DNA from 3 places in the Methylobacterium ajmalii genome. Region 2 is predicted to be linked to each of the others. Evidence: riboswitches for the same ligand, from Rfam matches in the RefSeq annotation. Region 2 holds a riboswitch; each other region holds the start of a gene.
The links. Region 2 has a riboswitch for thiamine pyrophosphate ahead of V3T34_RS12675 (LuxE/PaaK family acyltransferase). Riboswitches for the same ligand answer to the same signal wherever they lie in the genome.
Positions count from the first base shown of each region.

Region 1: another riboswitch for thiamine pyrophosphate. It lies ahead of thiO (glycine oxidase ThiO); the one in region 2 lies ahead of V3T34_RS12675 (LuxE/PaaK family acyltransferase).
Region 3: another riboswitch for thiamine pyrophosphate. It lies ahead of thiC (phosphomethylpyrimidine synthase ThiC); the one in region 2 lies ahead of V3T34_RS12675 (LuxE/PaaK family acyltransferase).

Region 1 covers NZ_JAZFXT010000066.1:81-5,818, reverse strand. Annotated here, with positions in the region: gene rpoD (RNA polymerase sigma factor RpoD) at 1-1,539, shown strand, start outside; gene V3T34_RS26965 (DUF2798 domain-containing protein) at 1,601-1,852, opposite strand; gene V3T34_RS26960 (adenylate/guanylate cyclase domain-containing protein) at 2,116-3,363, shown strand; TPP riboswitch at 3,447-3,580, shown strand; gene thiO (glycine oxidase ThiO) at 3,645-4,850, shown strand; gene thiS (sulfur carrier protein ThiS) at 4,847-5,059, shown strand; gene V3T34_RS26945 (GIY-YIG nuclease family protein) at 5,311-5,691, shown strand; partial or broken gene thiG (thiazole synthase) at 5,693-5,738, shown strand, end outside.
Region 2 covers NZ_JAZFXT010000026.1:214,116-219,853, forward strand. Annotated here, with positions in the region: gene V3T34_RS12660 (ABC transporter permease) at 1-659, opposite strand, end outside; gene V3T34_RS12665 (ABC transporter ATP-binding protein) at 656-1,447, opposite strand; gene V3T34_RS12670 (acyl-CoA reductase) at 1,437-2,894, opposite strand; gene V3T34_RS12675 (LuxE/PaaK family acyltransferase) at 2,906-3,982, opposite strand; TPP riboswitch at 4,101-4,199, opposite strand; gene V3T34_RS12680 (TetR/AcrR family transcriptional regulator) at 4,249-4,851, opposite strand; gene V3T34_RS12685 (RidA family protein) at 4,947-5,357, shown strand; gene V3T34_RS12690 (GntR family transcriptional regulator) at 5,323-5,738, opposite strand, start outside.
Region 3 covers NZ_JAZFXT010000023.1:173,621-179,358, forward strand. Annotated here, with positions in the region: gene V3T34_RS09740 (acyltransferase family protein) at 1-900, opposite strand, end outside; gene V3T34_RS09745 (HNH endonuclease family protein) at 1,030-1,404, opposite strand; TPP riboswitch at 1,593-1,704, shown strand; gene thiC (phosphomethylpyrimidine synthase ThiC) at 1,763-3,667, shown strand; gene V3T34_RS09755 (ATP-binding protein) at 4,616-5,738, shown strand, end outside.

The DNA.
Region 1 (5,738 bases), on a different contig from region 2:
GCGATCGCCAAGCGGATCGAGGCCGGGCGCGAGGCGATGATCGCCGGCCTGTGCGAGAGCCCGCTGACCTTCCAGGCCATCATCATCTGGCGCGACGAGCTCGTCGACGGCCGGGTGCTTCTGCGCGACATCATCGACCTCGAGGCGACCTATGCCGGCCCCGACGGCCGCGGCGGTCCCGCCGAGGGCGAGGCCGAGTCCGAGGAGGAGGGCGACGCCGAGGGCGAGACCCCGCCGGACGGCGAGGGCGACGAGGACGACCTCGAGAACAACGTGTCGCTCTCGGCCATGGAGGCCGAGCTGAAGCCGCGCGTGCTCGAGACCTTCGACGCGATCGCCGATAACTACCGCAAGCTGCGCAAGGTGCAGGCCGAGCAGGCCGAGACCCGGCTCAAGGGCGCGGCGGCCTCGGAATCGCAAGGCCAGCGCTACTCCGAGCTGAAGAACACCGTCGTCGCCGACGTGAAGTCGCTGTCGCTCAACGCCAATCGCATCGAGGCGCTGGTCGAGCAGCTCTACGACATCAACAAGCGGCTGATCTCGCACGAGGGCCGCCTGATGCGGCTCGCCGAGAACCACGGCGTCGCCCGCGACGAGTTCCTGCGCCACTACCAGGGCTACGAGCTCGATCCGCACTGGGTCGAGCGGGTGGCCAAGCTCGGCGGCAAGGGCTGGAAGAACTTCACCGAGCGCGGCGCGGTCAACATCCTGACGCTGCGCGAGCAGATCATCTCGCTCGCCTCTGAGACCGGCCTGGAGATCCAGGAATACCGGAAGATCGTCCACATGGTCCAGAAGGGCGAGCGCGAAGCCCGCCAGGCCAAGAAGGAGATGATCGAGGCGAACCTGCGACTGGTGATCTCGATCGCCAAGAAGTACACCAACCGCGGCCTGCAGTTCCTGGACCTGATCCAGGAGGGCAACATCGGCCTGATGAAGGCGGTCGACAAGTTCGAGTACCGCCGCGGCTACAAGTTCTCGACCTACGCGACCTGGTGGATCCGGCAGGCGATCACCCGCTCGATCGCCGACCAGGCCCGCACGATTCGCATCCCGGTGCACATGATCGAGACGATCAACAAGATCGTCCGGACGTCGCGCCAGATGCTGCACGAGATCGGCCGCGAGCCGACCCCGGAGGAGCTGGCCGAGAAGCTGGCGATGCCGCTGGAGAAGGTCCGCAAGGTCCTTAAGATCGCCAAGGAGCCGATCTCGCTCGAGACCCCGATCGGCGACGAGGAGGATTCCCACCTCGGCGACTTCATCGAGGACAAGAACGTCGTCCTGCCGATCGACGCGGCGATCCAGTCGAACTTGCGCGAGACCACCACCCGGGTGCTCGCCTCGCTCACCCCCCGCGAGGAGCGCGTGCTGCGCATGCGCTTCGGCATCGGCATGAACACCGACCACACCCTCGAGGAGGTCGGCCAGCAGTTCTCGGTGACCCGCGAGCGTATCCGCCAGATCGAGGCCAAGGCCCTGCGCAAGCTCAAGCACCCGAGCCGGTCGCGCAAGCTGCGCAGCTTCCTCGACAACTGAGCCCCGACATCCGCACGGACCGAGAAGGCCCGGGAGGCAGCCGCCTCCCGGGCCTTCTCCGTTACAGCGGCGCCACGATCCGCGCCACGGCGCGGCGCACCAGCGGCAGGACGAGCAGCAGGGTCGGGAAGGCGACGAGCCAGGAGAGGCCCCAGGCGCGGGGCCAGTGCCACAGCGCGTCGGGCGTGGGCCCGAGGCTGAGCAGGGTGGCGATGCCCGAGACGACGCAGGTCATCAGGATCGAGAGCAGGAAGGCGGTCACCAGCGGCGCGGTACGGGCCGGAAGGCGGCGCGGAACGATGAGGGAGGGCATGACGCGTCTTTCGAAGCGGATGGATCCGCCCGGAGCGAGGCGACGCGGCCCGCCCGGTGGAACCACCCAGGGAGCGCGTTGCTTGACGTGAGACGCTTACGGCCGGGCGGGATGGTGTCCCGGGGGCGTCCCGATCGCTACCAGATTCGGTTCCCACCGCCAAGGTTCCGTCCGGCCCGACCGTGCCGGAACGGTCGGCCGGCCCATTCGATCGCCTCCTCGCAAGCCTTGCCGTTCCGTACGGCGAAGCCCATGTCAGAGCCATGCACGACCAGCCTCGCCTCAACTCCGTTCCGACGCCCACGGCCGCGGCGGACGGGTCGGAGGCGAGCGACATTCCGATCGGCCTGTTTCGCGAATGCGTGGCCTTGCGCGACTGGCTGCTCAGCGAGGGCGCGCGGCTGCCGGAATCCGGCGATCTCCTGGCCGGCATGGCCGAGCGGCTGAACAACCTCGGCGTGCCGGTCGACCGGGCGACCACCGCCATCGACGCCCTGCACTCCGACTATTCCGGCGTCGGCCGGTTCTGGACTCGGGAGGACGGCGTCAGCTTCCGCCTCTTTCCCCACGGCGAGGCGACCGAGAAGGCGCTCTCGCGCAGCCCGTTCGCGCATGTCTACGCCACCGGGCAGTGGCTGATCCTCGATCTGCGCCAGACGCCGGACGACCGGTTCAGCATCGTCCCGGAGCTGAAGGCGGCGGGCTACACCCACTACATCACCGTGCCGCTGTTCTTCACCAACGGCACCAAGAACGGCGTCACCTTCGCGACGCGCGACCCCAGCGGCTTTCGCGACGACGACCTCGCCATCCTGCGCTTCATCGTGCCGACCCTGTCGGCCGTGATGGAGATGCGCGGCCTCAACGCCCGGCTCGACCACGTGCTGCGGGTCTATGTCGGCGACGGGCCGCACCAGGCGATCCTCGCCGGCTTCATCCGCCGCGGCCAGGTCGAGCGGATCCGCTCGGCGATCCTGTTCGCCGACATGCGCGGCTACACCCACCTCACCGACGCGCTCACGCCCGAGGCCTCGGTGGAATTGCTCAACACCTATTTCGACTGCCTAGTGCCGCCGATCGAGAGCGAGGGCGGCGAGGTCTTGAAATACATGGGCGACGGGCTGCTCGCGATCTTCCGCGAGAGCGGCGACGACCTCGGCGGCGCGGCGCAGGGCGCGCTCTCGGCCGCGCAGGCCGCGTTGCGGCGCGTCGAGGAGGCCAACCGCGCCGCGCGCTTTCCCACCCGCATCGAGATCGGCATCGCGCTCCATCACGGCGAGGCGGCCTACGGCAATGTCGGCTCCGGCGCCCGGCTCGATTTCACCGTGATCGGCCGCGACGTGAATCTGGCGAGCCGGCTCGCCAAGCTCAACAAGATCCTGTCCGAGCCGCTCCTGATGTCGAAGCCCTTCGTCGACTTCCTGTGGGGCGATCCCGAGTTGCTCGGCACCCACCCCCTCGACGGCATCGCCGAGGAGATGGCGATCTACCGGCCCGGCAAGGGTTGCTGATTCGAGGGCTACCGATTTCGCGCCGTCGGGCACGGCGGGCGGTCGCAGGCGGTTGACGAACCGGCTCCCGCTCGCCAAATTCCGGCCGTTCCAGGGAGATCCCCGGCAAGGGGCTGAGACACCGCTGGACTGCAGGCCCTTCGGCCTCGGTCGGCGCGGAAATCCTTCGAACCTGATCCGGCTCATACCGGCGTAGGGATTGGACAGGCCGTCTCAGGCCCCGCGCATCATCCGGCCACCGGGCGCTGTCCAACTCTCTTCGGGCCACCGTGGAGACGAGGGTGCACGCGACCAGGGCGCAGACGATCGGACGGCGGAGCGGGCCGGCCACCTCCGAAGGAACCGACCGCCTGCCGGAGCGCGCCGACGTCGCGGTGATCGGCGCCGGGCTGATCGGCCTCTCGGTCGCCTGGCGGCTGGTGCGCGCCGGCCTCGCCGTCGCGGTGGTCGAGCGCGGCACGGCCGGGGACGGGGCGAGCCTTGCCGCCACCGGCATGCTGGCGGCCGCCGCCGAGCACGAGCCCGGCGGCGAGGGCCTGTCGCCGCTCTGCGTCGAGAGCCAGCGCCTCTGGCACCCGTTTCGCGACGAGCTGGAGGCCGAATCCGGCCTCGCCATCGATTACCGCCGCGAGGGCACGCTCGTGATCGCGCTCGGCCGCGACGAGGTCGAGCGCCTGCGCTTCCGCCACGAGCTGCAGCGGCGCGACGGCCTCGCCGCCGAGTGGCTGTCGGGCCCGGCGGTGCGCGCCCGCGAGCCGGGCCTGCGCCCCACCGTCACCGCCGGCCTCTTCTGCCCCGACGACCACCAGGTCGATCCCGCCCGGGTGATGGCGGCCCTGCGCCGAGCGCTGCGGGCGGCCGGCGGGCGGCTCGTCGAGGAGACGACCGTCACGGCGCTCACCCGCGAGGGCGGGCGGATCACCGGCATCGAGACCTCGGCCGGCGCGCTACGGGCCGGTACCACGGTGCTGGCCTCCGGCGCCTGGGCCGGGGAGGGGGGGCTGATCCCCGATCTCGCCCTGCCGGTGCGCCCGCTCAAGGGCCAGTCGATGGCGCTGCAGATGACGCCGCGCAGCGGTCACCTCTCCCACGTCGTCTGGACCGAGCAGGTCCACATGGCCCCGAAGGCCGACGGCACGCTGATCGTCGGCGCCACCGTGGAGGAGACCGGCTTCGACCCCCACCTCACCGCCGGCGGGCTCTACGCGCTGCTGGAGGGCGCCCGCCGGGCGCTTCCGGGCGTCGAGGAGATGCGGGTGGCCGGCGTCTGGAGCGGCTTTCGACCGACCTCCGACGACGACGCCCCGATCCTCGGCGAGGCGCGGCCGGGCCTCGTGCTCGCCGCCGGCCACCACCGCAACGGCTACCTGCTCGCCCCCGTCACCGCCGAGGCGGTCGCCGCCCTGATCCTGCGCGGCGAGACGCTGCCGGTCGCCGCGCCCTTCGGCCTTGCCCGCTTCACCCCGTCGTCCCGCGAGACCCCATGAAGATCCTCGTCAACGGCGAGCCCCGCGACAGCGCGGCCGCCACCCTCGACGCCCTGTGGCGCGAGGAGACCGCCGACCTCGACCTCTCCGGCCCGCAGGGTTTCGCCATCGCCCTCAACGGCGCCGTGGTGCGCCAGCGCGCCTGGGCCGAGACGCCGCTCGGCGAGGGCGACCGCGTCGAGATCGTGCGCGCCATGCAGGGCGGGTAGTGGTTGTGAGATCGTTCGATGGGGTCGCGCAGCATCGCGGACGCTTTTTCCTTCCCCACCCTCGACATCATCCTGAGGTGTCAGTCCATCAGAGATGGACTGACCTCGAAGGAGGGCTACAGGGATCGCAGCGGCTTCTGGAGCCCTCCTTCGAGGCTCAGTGATCTCCGATCGCCCGCACCTCAGGATGAGGTTAGGGGTTGGAGATCAGGTGTCCGTTGCTATGAATCAGAAGGCGGAGACATATCGTCATGAATGCCTTCGTCTACATTCTTCGATGCGCCAACGGCAGCTATTACGTCGGCTCGGCACGCGGGGAGACCCTCGACAAGCGCCTCAGCGAGCACCAGACCGGCACCTATCCTGGCTACACCCGCGAGCGCCGACCCGTGACACTCGTCTATGCCGAAATGTTCGAGCGCATCACGGATGCGATCGCTATGGAGCGGCGCATCAAAGGTTGGGGTCGGGCAAAGAAGGAAGCGCTGATCCGGAGTGATTGGGATCGCCTCAAGCGTTTGGCCAGACGAAACTGCGTCCAGAACAAGCTCGATGCAGGAACGATCGATCAGAAGGACTTGCCGGAAACGCTCGACGTTGTTGGTGATTCCCATCCACCAACCTCATCCTGAGGTGCGGGCGAGCGGGGCCGAGGTGGTGACGGTCTCGATCCGCCGCA
Region 2 (5,738 bases):
AGGGCGAGGATCAGGCTCGAATCCATCGTGCTCTGGGCGGCGATGATCGCGGCGCCGAGGCCCTGGCGCCCGCCGACGAACTCGCCCACCACCGCCCCGACCAGCGCGAGCACGATGGCGACCCGGAACCCCGCCAGGATCACCGGTAGGGCCGAGGGCAGCTTGAGCCGCCACAGGGTCCGGGCCCGGCTCGCGCCGAGCATCCGAAACAGCTCGCGCTTGCCCCCATCGACCTGATCGAGCCCGGTCAGGGTATTCTCGAGGAGCGGGAAGAAGCAGATCAGCGCGGTGATCACCACCGTCGGGGTCAGGCCGAAGCCGAACCACAGGATCAGGAGTGGCCCGAGGGCCAGCTTCGGGACGAGCTGGCTCGCCAGCACGTAGGGATGCAGCACCCGGTGGAGCGCCGGCCACTCGGCGAGCAGGATGCCGGCGCCGAGGCCGAGGCCCGTCCCGGCGGCGAGCCCGAGCGCCATCTCGGTCGCCGTCGCCTGCAGGTGCGGCCAGAGCCGGCCCGAGACGGCCTCGCCCCACAGGGTCTCGGCGACCGAGGAAGGCGGCGGCAGGACGAGGGCCGAGACCCCGCCCGCGCGGCACCACGCCTCCCAGGCGCAGAGCAGCACGACGAGGAGCAGGGCGGAGACGAGGCGCGGCCTCATGCGGCGCACCCCGCGGCGGGGGAGGGGGCGTCCAGGGCGGGGGCGTCCATGGCGGCGCGCAAAGATCGGCAGGCGGCGCCGAACGCGGCGGTATAGCGGATGCCCGGGGGACGGGGCCGCGGCAAGGGGACCGCCGCCTCATGGACGAGGCGCCCGGCCGCCATCACGCCGACCCGGTCGCCGAGATACGCCGCCTCGGCGATGTCGTGGGTGACGAACAGGGCCGCGGTGCCGCGCGCCGCGCACAGGTGCAGGAGGTCGTCCTGCAATTCCTCGCGGGTGAGCGCGTCGAGCGCCGCGAAGGGCTCGTCGAGGAGCAGGAGGTCGGGCGCGCCGATCAGCGCGCGGGCCATCGCGACCCGGCTCTGCTGCCCGCCCGACAGGGTGGCGGGATGCCGGCCGGCGAGGGACCCGAGCCCCATCGTCGCCAGAAGGTCGCGTGCGGCCTTCCGGTCGGCCTCGCGGGGGCGGCGCTTGAGCGAGACCGGCAGCAGCACGTTGTCGAGGACGCTGAGCCAGTCGAGCAGGGTCGGGGCCTGGAACACGAAGCCGACCCGCGGCGCCGGCCCGCGCACGATCGTCCCGTCGACCCGCACCTGCCCCTCGTCCGGCACGATCAGCCCGGCGGCGATCTTGAGGAGCGTGGTCTTGCCGCAGCCGCTGCGGCCGAGCAGGCAATGCACCGCCCCGGGGGGAATCGCCCAGTCGACCTCGTCCACCGTGGCGGCGGCGTCGCCCGGGAAGCGGTAGCGCACGCCCGTAAGCGCGAGGGCGGCGTCACTCGGCATAGGGCGCGACATCGTCCGCCGCGGCCTCGGCGCTGGCCTCGATCTCCGTCACGGTCACGAGGTCGAGCAGGCTGAAGCGGCCGTCATGGTGCCAGCCGGCCTCCGGCGCGGTCATCCGGCCGAGCGCGGCGATGCGGGTGACCCCGGCCGCCGCGAGGTCCTCCGCGAGGGAGAACAGACGGGCGGGGGCGGCGGCGAGGCCCGCGCTCTGGAGATAGGCGCGGTGGGGCGCCACCAGGGCCGGCACCTCGGCGAGGTCGTCGACCGCCACCACCGCGACGGTGCGGTTGAGGCCGGACGGGCTCAAGGGCACGGGCGCGTCGAGATGGACGACGCTCCAGGAATCCTCCGGATCGCCGAGGAGCACGGTGCCGGCGTCGTCGAGTGCCCGCATCTCGTGGCCGCTGCGCCAGGCCGCGATGGCGGCGCCCTCGCCCGGATCGAGGTGTCTGCGCGGGTGGCGGGCGGCGAGCGCCGCGAGCGCGTGGGCGAGGTGGCGGGCGAACTCGTCCGGCGCCACCGGCCCGCCGCGCTCGACGAACAGCATCTGCGGCGCGTAGCAGCCCTGCTGCTCGTAGCGCACCACGTCCTGGGCGGCGGCCTGCGCGGCGGCGCCGGCGCGGCGGCTGTCGAGCGCCTCGCGGCCGATCATGGCAAAGCCGATGCGGTGGCCGTGCGGCAGGAACCGGGTGGAGACCGGCACCCTGGCGCGCAACGCCGCCAGGGTGGCATCGCCGCCATAAGCCATGACGCAGTCGGCGGCTTCGAGGAACGTCGCCTCGACGCCGCCCTCTCCGCCCTTCCACCAGGTCATCGCCAGGCACTCGCCGAGCTCGGGATCGGCCTCGGCGACCGCCTGCGCGAACCAGCCGGCGGTGAGCGGCTCGGCGGAGGCGAGCTTGCCGATGCTGCCGGCCTTGACCAGTAGCCCGGCGACGAGGCTCCATAGCGGTAGGGCCGGAACGTTGCCGGCCCAGACGTGCAGCAGCAGGTCGGGCCCGCGCGCCCGCGTGAACCCGCCCTTCACCGCCGGCCGGAAGCCGTCGAGCACCCCCGGATCGGAAAAGTCCTCGGCGAGGAAGCGCAGGAGCTGCGGCCGCCGGAAGGTCTTGAGGTAGCGCGTCAGGCCGAGCCGCACGGTCTCGGGATCGTAGCCGGTGACGACCGGCAGCAGCGCCTCGGCCTTGCGGCGAGAGGGGTGCGTGCGGTCGAGGAGGCAGGCGCTCGCCCGGTCGATCGCCGCGACGATGCGGGCGGTCTCCATGCCCCGCAGGGTGTCGCGGGCGCGGGCCCGGATATGGGCGCAGAGCGACCGGGCCTGGGCCTCGTCGAGCACCGGCAGGGCGACCGCGACCGTCTCGCCCCAGGCTCGGTGCACGACGACCCGCCGGCCGGCCAGCCCGGCGAACGGCCCCGGAAGGTAGCCGGCCTCCTCGACCGCGCTCATCCCCTGGTCGTTCATCCTTGCGCGGCGGCCAGGAACTCGGCCACCGCGACCGAGCAGCCGCGGGAGGCCGAGCCCTCGACCCGGCCGAGCAGCCGGAAGCCGCCCGGCACGATCACCCCGGCATCCTCGGTCAGGATCGCCGAGACCGAGTTGAAATGGGCGAGGTCGTGGTGGACCAGCACGCCGGTCTCGCCCTCGGGCAGGTCCTGGCCGGTCAGCGGATCGACGACGCGGCTGCGGATCCAGTGCGGGCCGGACTTCACCGGCGGGCAGGCCGCGTTGCCGTCGTCGTAGAACTGGGTGCTCAGCTCGGTCATGCCGTACATGTTGAGGCAGGCCTCGCGCGGCACTCCGAAGGTCCGCGAGAGTCCGTCGTAGAAGGCGTCGGGCTCGATCTCCCGCGACTGGCCCTTGAAGCCGCCGGTGTCGAACAGGAAGCTGCCGGGTGGCAGGGCGATGCGGCGGCCCTGCGCCGCGAGGGCGTCCATCACCGGCACGAAGGCGTAGGTGGCGCCAAGCAGCGCATAGGGCTCGCCCGAGGTCTCCGCCTCCGCGAGCGCCGCCAGCAGCCCGTCGAGGTCGAGCCCGCAAGGGCCGACGAAGACCGCGCTGTCCGGCGTCCCGAAACGCTCACGCGCCAGCGCCAGGTAATGGGCGAGCGACGAGTTCGGGAGTGCCGCCTCGTCGGGAAACAGGAAGCCCATGCGGATCGTGTCGCGCCCGCGCATCACCCGGGCGGCGAAGCCCTCGAGCATCGAGCGGTCGTAGACCGCGAGCGTCGGGTGGTAGCTGCGGCCGCGCCCGCTGCCGGTGGTGCCGCTCGTCATGAACACCCGCTCGGCCTCGTCGGCCGGGCAGCAGCTCAGGGTGAGGTCCTTGAACGCCTTGATCGGGACCGCCGGGATGTCGCGCCAGCGCCGGACGGCGAGCGGCGTGCGCCCGCGCGCCTGGGCGAAGCGGCGATAGGGGGCGTTGTGCGCGTACTGGTGGGCGAAGAGCCGCAGCGCCATCGCCTCGAACTCCGCCTCGTCCGCCCCCGGCCGACCGATGAAGTCGATCAGGGCCTCGACGATCTCCGCTTGCGACATCACGGCCACCTCGCGCCCCATCGTGGGCGTCGGCCGTGCCGGGCGTGAGATCCTGCGCGAAAAGACGGCTGGCGGCGGCGCCCTCGTGGCGGCGCATGGCGGCCGTGCCGGTCCCGCATCCCTCCGCCGGCATGACCCGGATCAGGTTCATAGGGTCACCGCGGCGCCCGGACGGGTCCGGGCCGGCGGAATCTCAGCCTCCTCGCGAGGCTCCCCTGGGAAGGTCGGAGAGTGGGGGGCGGTGGGGCGGGTGTCAAGGAGAGGACTCACACCCGCGCCAGCCCCTCGGCGAGGCGCCGGAAGGCGTCGAGAGCCTTGGCCAGGGTCGCCTCCGGCGCGTCCGACGCCGCGATCCAGAGGGCGGCGTGGAGCGAGGCGCCGTTGAGGAGGCGCGCCGCCGCCTCCGGATCGACGGGCGGGATCGCGCCCTCGGCGACGAGCGCCCGGATGCGGCGCGTCGTCTCGGCCAGGCAGGCATTCTGGCTCGGCCAGGTCGAGGGATCGCCCAGCACCGCCGGCCCGTCGAGGAGCACGATGCGCTGGATCTCCGGCTCCAGCGCCATCTCGATATAGGCGCGGTACTCGTCGAGGAGGCCCTGCCACGGGGTCTCCGCCCGCTCGCCGACGACGGCCAGGCGCGCCGCCATCTCGGCGTCGATCCGGTCGACGACCGCCTGAAGCAGGCCCTTCTTGTCGCCGAAATTGTGATAGAGCGCGCCGCGCGTCAGCCCGGCCGCGGCGGTCAGGTCGTCCATCGAGGACGCCGCGAAACCCTTCGTGGCGAAGGCCTGGCGGGCGGCCTGGATCAGCCTGGCCCGCGTCTCCTCCATCATCTGCGCGCGTCGTCCCGCCACCCGATCCACCTCCATCGGCATACGCCGCGTATGTAATTTGACATACGGCACGTATCCATGCTCAATCGCATACGGCCCGTATACCAAATCGTGGTCCCGAGGAGCAGTCCATGGCGCAGACCCGTTCGACCCGCGACGCGATCGTCCCGCCCGGCCGGCAGGCGCTCTACGACAAGCACCGCTACTCGGCGGCGATCCGCTCCGGCGACTTGCTGTTCGTCTCCGGCCAGGTCGGCAGCCGCGAGGACGGCTCGCCCGAGCCGGATTTCGAGGCGCAGGTCGCCCGCGCCTTCGCGCGGCTCGACGACGTGCTGGATGCGGCGGGCTGCACCTTCGACGACGTTGTCGACGTCACGACCTTCCACACCGACCCGGAGGCGCAGTTCGACGCGGTGATGCGGGTGCGCGACCGGGTGATCGGCGCGCCGCCCTACCCGAACTGGACCGCCGTCGGGGTGACGTGGCTCGCGGGCTTCGCCTTCGAGATCAAGGCGATCGCGCGGATTCCGGCGCGCGGCTGAGGCCCGGGAGGTCGGGGGCCTCGCGCATCGCCGTCCGGCCGCGCTCCAGGATGCGGACGGGGTCCCCGAAATGGGCGTCCATCTCCGCCTCGGTCTCGTCCGGGTGCCCGTCGCCGATGAAGCGGGCCAGGCGCTCGTGCTCCTCGATGAGCGCCCGGTTCTGGCGATAGCCCGCCATCATGAGCCGCAGGCACAGGCGGGTCTCGGCCTGGAGGGTGTCGTAGCTGCGGGACAGGCGCTCGCTGCGCGCCTCCTCGACGATGCGCCGGTGGTAGTGCAGGTCGAGGTCGGCGATCTCGGCCCAGTCGCCGGTGCCGAGGAGAACGGCCATCCGGTCGGTCAGCTCCCTCAGCTCCCGCGCCAGGGCGGTGCGGCGGGGTT
Region 3 (5,738 bases), on a different contig from region 2:
GAGGTAGATCACGATCGAGCGCTCGCCGCAGGCCCGCAGGGCCGCGGTCACCGGACCGCCGGCCCGAGTGAGGAGCGCAGCGGTTGCCACGATGGCGAGCGCGCCTGCGGCGCCGAGCATCAGGCTCACCACCGGCAGGCTCGCGAGCGTCGGGTGGGAGGTCAGCCCGGTCGGCGTGAAGACGAGGAGCGCCTCGAGCGACGCCCAGGCGGCGAGGCCGAGGAGCGCGAGGCCGGAGCGCGCCCGCACCCAGTCGGCCAGGGCGAAGATCCGGGTGGCGAACAGGTAGCCGGCGACGAAGTAGACCAGCCGGTCGCAGAACTCGTCGATCAGGGTCGAGCCGGTATGGACCGGGGCGAGCTGGAGCAGCGCCGCGCCGATCAGCAGCACCGGCCAGGGCAGCCGCCGCAGGAGCTTCACGACGACCGAGAACACCGCCAGCAGGTAGATGAACCACAGGGTCGAGTAGGGCTCGACCAAGCCGTGGGCGAGATGGGCCAGGAAGGCGCCGGGCCCGGCGCCATCGGTGATCTGGCCGTACTTCACCGCCGACTGGAGCACCATCCACAGCAGGTAGAAATACGCGAAGTGGACGATGCGCCGGTCGGCGAAGAGGCGCCAGTCGCGATCGACGACCCGGCCGACGAACAGGCCGGAGAGCAGGAAGAAGTCCGGGATCCGGAACGGTTTGGCGAACTCCACGACGTGATGCATGAAGCCCTCGCCGCCCATCGCCTCGCCGACCCCGAGGGTGGAGTGCATCATCACGACGAGGATGATGCAGATGCCCTTGGCGACGTCGACCCAGGCGAGGCGGCCAGGGGAGGCATCGATGCGCGGGCGCACCGGATCGTCCGGCCGGACCGAGAGGGCGGGTTCGGTGTTGGGACGGGCGGACATCGGGCGTCTCCGGAGGTTCGGCCGGAAGGCTGCCAGGGAGACGTAAAGATCGGATCGGGCCCGATCCCGCGAATCGCACCGAACCGCGCAAGATCGGATTCACCCTGATCGGCCGCGGCGAGCCTTCCGCTACCGAACGCTGCGCTTCGTCTCCCGCCGCGTCCGGGTCATCCGCGTCGCGGCGTGGAAGTCGTCGGGCTTCGTCCGCACCCAGGCGAGAAAGCGGGCGATCTCGGGCTCGGCCCGCAGGCTCTCGACGTCGCTCAGGCGCCGCGCCAGCTCCGCCTCGCTGTGCCGGGCATGGATCGCCGAGTGGCAGATCTGGTGCAGCTGCACGGTCTCGCCGTGGGTGCCGCCCTTCAGCTTCGGCGTCAGGTGGTGCCGGCTCTGGCGGGCGCCGGGCGGGATCGGCCGCTCGCAGAGCGGGCAGATCACCGCCGGGCGGGTGGCCGGGCCATGGGTCGAGGGGTCGTCGTCGTTCCAGCGCCGCTCTCGGCGTCCCAAGGCCTGCTCCTCTGCAAGGGCGGGTGTGAGTGATCCGTATCTGGGTCGCCGGGCGGGCGGGGTGCAAGGCCGCGCGGGCGACGGCACGGGAGAACCGATGCCGCAGCGTCCCGGACACCAGGCCGTCCCTCCCGGCCGCACCCCTCGGACCGGCGATTGACAAACCTCGCACCTGGCGGGAGATTGATCCCGTTACCGAGGGGAGCCCCGCCAACGGGGGCTGAGACTGGACGAGCGCGCGTCCTGACCCTTGAACCTGATCCGGTTCGTACCGGCGGAGGGACGGGAACCTGCCATGACCGACGTGACCCGTGCGTCCTCGCGCCTCGAGGCCGGATCGTCTCCCAGGGAGAGATCCATGAACGCACCGATCCCCGCCCACACTCTTCCTCCCGAAGATCTTCCCAAGGATCTTCCGAAGACCGTCACCACGGGGCCGGTCACCGGCTCGGTGAAGGCCTATGCGGCCCCGCGCGAGCGCCCCGACCTGCGCGTGCCCTACCGCGAGATCGCGCTGACGGACCCGGGCGAGGCCCCGGTGCGGGTCTACGATCCCTCCGGCCCCTATACCGAGACCGACGCGCGCATCGATCTCTCCGCCGGGCTGCCCGAGATCCGCGCCGGCTGGCTCGCCGCCCGCGGCTACGGGGCGGTGGCGCCCCGGGCGGTCAAGCCGGAGGATAACGGCTTCGTGGCCGAGGACCGGCTGGTGGCGCCGTGCCCGGCCACCCGCACCGTGCGGCGCGGGGCGCCCGGCCAGCTCGTCACGCAGTACGAGTTCGCCCGGGCCGGGATCGTCACCGAGGAGATGATCTACGTCGCCCACCGCGAAAACCTGTGCCGCGAGGCGATGCTGGCCCAGGCCGAAGGCAAGATCGCCGACGGCGAAAGCTTCGGGGCCGCGATCCCGCCCTTCATCACCCCCGAGTTCGTGCGCGACGAGGTGGCGCGCGGGCGGGCGATCATCCCGGCCAACATCAACCACACCGAGGTCGAGCCGATGGCGATCGGCCGCAACTTCCTCGTCAAGATCAACGCCAATATCGGCAACTCGGCGGTGACCTCCTCGGCCGCCGAGGAGGTCGAGAAGATGGTGTGGGCGATCCGCTGGGGCGCCGACACGGTCATGGACCTCTCGACGGGCCGCAACATCCACAACATCCGCGGCTGGATCCTGCGCAACGCTCCCGTGCCGATCGGCACGGTACCGATCTACCAGGCGCTGGAGAAGGTCGGCGGCGATCCGCTCAAGCTCGACTGGGAGGTGTTCAAGGACACCCTGATCGAGCAGGCCGAACAGGGGGTGGACTACTTCACCATCCATGCCGGCGTGCGCCTCGCCCACGTCCCGCTCACCGCGCGGCGCGTGACCGGCATCGTCTCGCGCGGCGGCTCGATCATGGCGCGCTGGTGCCTGGCCGGGCACCGGGAATCCTTTCTCTACGAGCGTTTCGAGGAGATCTGCGACATCTGTCGAGCGTACGACGTGTCGTTCTCGCTCGGCGACGGCCTGCGCCCGGGCTCGATCGCGGATGCCAACGACGCGGCGCAGTTCGCCGAACTGGAGACGCTCGGCGAGCTCACCAAGGTCGCCTGGGGCAAGGGCTGCCAGGTGATGATCGAGGGCCCCGGCCACGTCCCGATGCACAAGATCAAGGTCAACATGGACAAGCAGCTCGCTGAATGCGGCGAGGCGCCGTTCTACACGCTCGGCCCGCTGACCACCGACGTGGCGCCGGGCTACGACCACATCACCTCCGGGATCGGCGCGGCGATGATCGGCTGGTTCGGCACCGCGATGCTCTGCTACGTGACGCCCAAGGAGCATCTCGGCCTGCCAAACCGCGACGACGTGAAGACCGGCGTCGTCACCTACAAGATCGCGGCGCATGCCGCCGACCTCGCCAAGGGCCACCCGGCCGCGCAGATCCGGGACGACGCCCTGTCGCGGGCCCGGTTCGACTTCCGCTGGGAGGACCAGTTCAACCTCTCGCTGGATCCCGACACCGCCCGGGCCTACCACGACGAGACCCTGCCGAAGGACGCCCACAAGGTCGCGCATTTCTGCTCGATGTGCGGCCCGAAATTCTGCTCGATGAAGATCACCCAGGACCTGCGCGCCGACGTGCTGGCGATGGAGGCGGCGAGCGCCGTGGTCGGCGAGGCCACACCGCTCGACGAAGCGGCCCGCGCGGCCGGCATGGCCCAAAAATCGGCGGAATTCTTGGGCGAGGGCGGGAGACTCTACGTCGACGCCGGATGAGCGCGACCCCCGCGCCCCCGACCGGTCGGGGGCGCGGGGATCGATCCGGGCGCCGGCGCGCGGCGCAAGGACCCACGAATGCTGATGCAGGCCCAGAAGGCCCCGCCGGAACCGGCCCGGCCCGCTCCCGCACGATCGCGCCCGGGCTCGATCGTGCGCCGCCTCGTCGTCTTCGCCCTCGGCCTGGCGGTGCCGATCCTGATCTTCGGCGGCGTGGTGCTGTGGCAGTTCGCCGGGGCGGCGAGGGCGCGCCTCGAGGCGGATGCCCTGGGCCGGGCCCGGATGGAGGCGGCGGCGGTCGACCGCGAGGTCGCGAGCCTGATCGCCACGCTGGAGGCGCTGAGCCTTTCGAACGCGCTCCAGCGCGGCGACGTGACGGCGTTCCGCGACCAGATGCAGGAACTGGCGCGGCGCAGCGGCCTCTCGGCGACCCTGCGCGATCCCGACGGGCGGCGGCTGATCGACATCGGCCCCGAGCCGATGCCGGAACGCCTCGACGGGGCGGACGCCCAGGCCCTCGCCGGCCGGCCGGCGGTCTCGGGCGTGGTCGACGGGCGTTTCCGGGTGACGGTGCCGGTGGTGCGCCGGGGCGGCGAGGCGGTGCTCTACCTCCTGTCGTTCTCCCTGCCGGCCGACCGGATCCGCAACCTCCTGGCCTCCGGCGGGGTGCCGAAGGACTGGGTGATGAGCGTCGTCGACCGCGACGACCGGGTGCTTACCCGCACCCGTGCGCCGGAGCGCTTCACCGGCATCCAGGCGCCCGACGACCTGCGCCGGGCTTCCGGCCCGGAGGGGAGCTGGCGCGGCACGTCGCTGGAGGGCGAGCCGCTCTTCATCGCCTACGCGCGGGCCGGCGTGCCGGACTGGCGCATCGCCGTCGGGGTGCCCGAGGAGGCGCTGGCGGCGCCCGTGCGGGCCTCGCTCGTGTGGTTCGCCGCGCTCGGGGGCATGCTCGCCGCCGTCGCGGCGGTCCTGGCGCTGGCCTTCGCCCGCGGCATCGCGGCGCCGCTCCAGGCCCTGCGCGACCAGGCGGTGGCGCTCGGCCGCGGCCGGCCCGCCCCGGTGCTCGCCGGGGTGCCGGCGGAGGTGGCGGCGGTGAGCGCCGAGATCGCCGACGCGGCGCAGCGCCAGCGCGAGCGGACGAGCGAGCGCGAGGGCGCCGCCGCGGCGCTGCGCTCCGAGACCCAGCGCCTCGAGGTGCTGAACCGCCTCGGCACGGCGCTGGCGAGCGAGCTCGACCGCCAGCGCCTCGGCGACGCGGTGGTGGAGGCCGCCACCCGCCTGACCGGCGCGGCCTACGGCGCCCTGTTCGAGCGGGTGCCGGAGGGGCCCGAGGGGCCGGAGCACTGGCAGCTCCTCAGCCTCACCGGCGCTCCCCGCGAGGCCTTCACCCGCTTCGGCCTGCCGCGGGTGACGACCCTGTTCAGCGAGACCTTCGCGGCCGGCGGCGTGGTCCTGAGCGAGGACGTGACGAACGATCCGCGCTACGGCAGCCACGGCGGCATGCCGAAGGGCCACCTGCCGGTGCGCAGCTACCTCGCCGTGCCGGTGGTGTCGGGCACCGGCGCCACCCTGGGCGCATTGCTGTTCGGCCACCCCGAATCCCACCGCTTCGGCTCGCGCGAGGCCGCCCTGGTCGAGGGCCTGGCCGGCCAGGCGGCGGTGGCGATGGACAATGCCCGCCTGTTCGCCTCGGTGCGGCGCGAGCAGGACCGGTTCGAGGCCGCCGTCCAGGCGGTGCGCGGCGTCCTGTGGACCAACGGCCCCGACGGCCGGATGACCGGCGAGCAGCCGGCCTGGGCCGCGCTCACCGGGCAGACGCCGGAGCAGTATGTCGGGTTCGGCTGGGCCGAGGCGGTTCACCCGGACGACCGCGCCGCCAGCGTCGAGAGCTGGAACGCCGCGGTGGCCGAGCGCCGGCGCTACACCCACGAGCACCGGGTGCGCCGCCACGACGGGGTGTTTCGCATCTACGCCATCCAGGCGGTACCGGTGCTCGACCCAGACGGCGCGATCCGCGAATGGGTCGGCGTCCATTCCGACATCACCGAGCAGCGCACCGCGGAAGCCG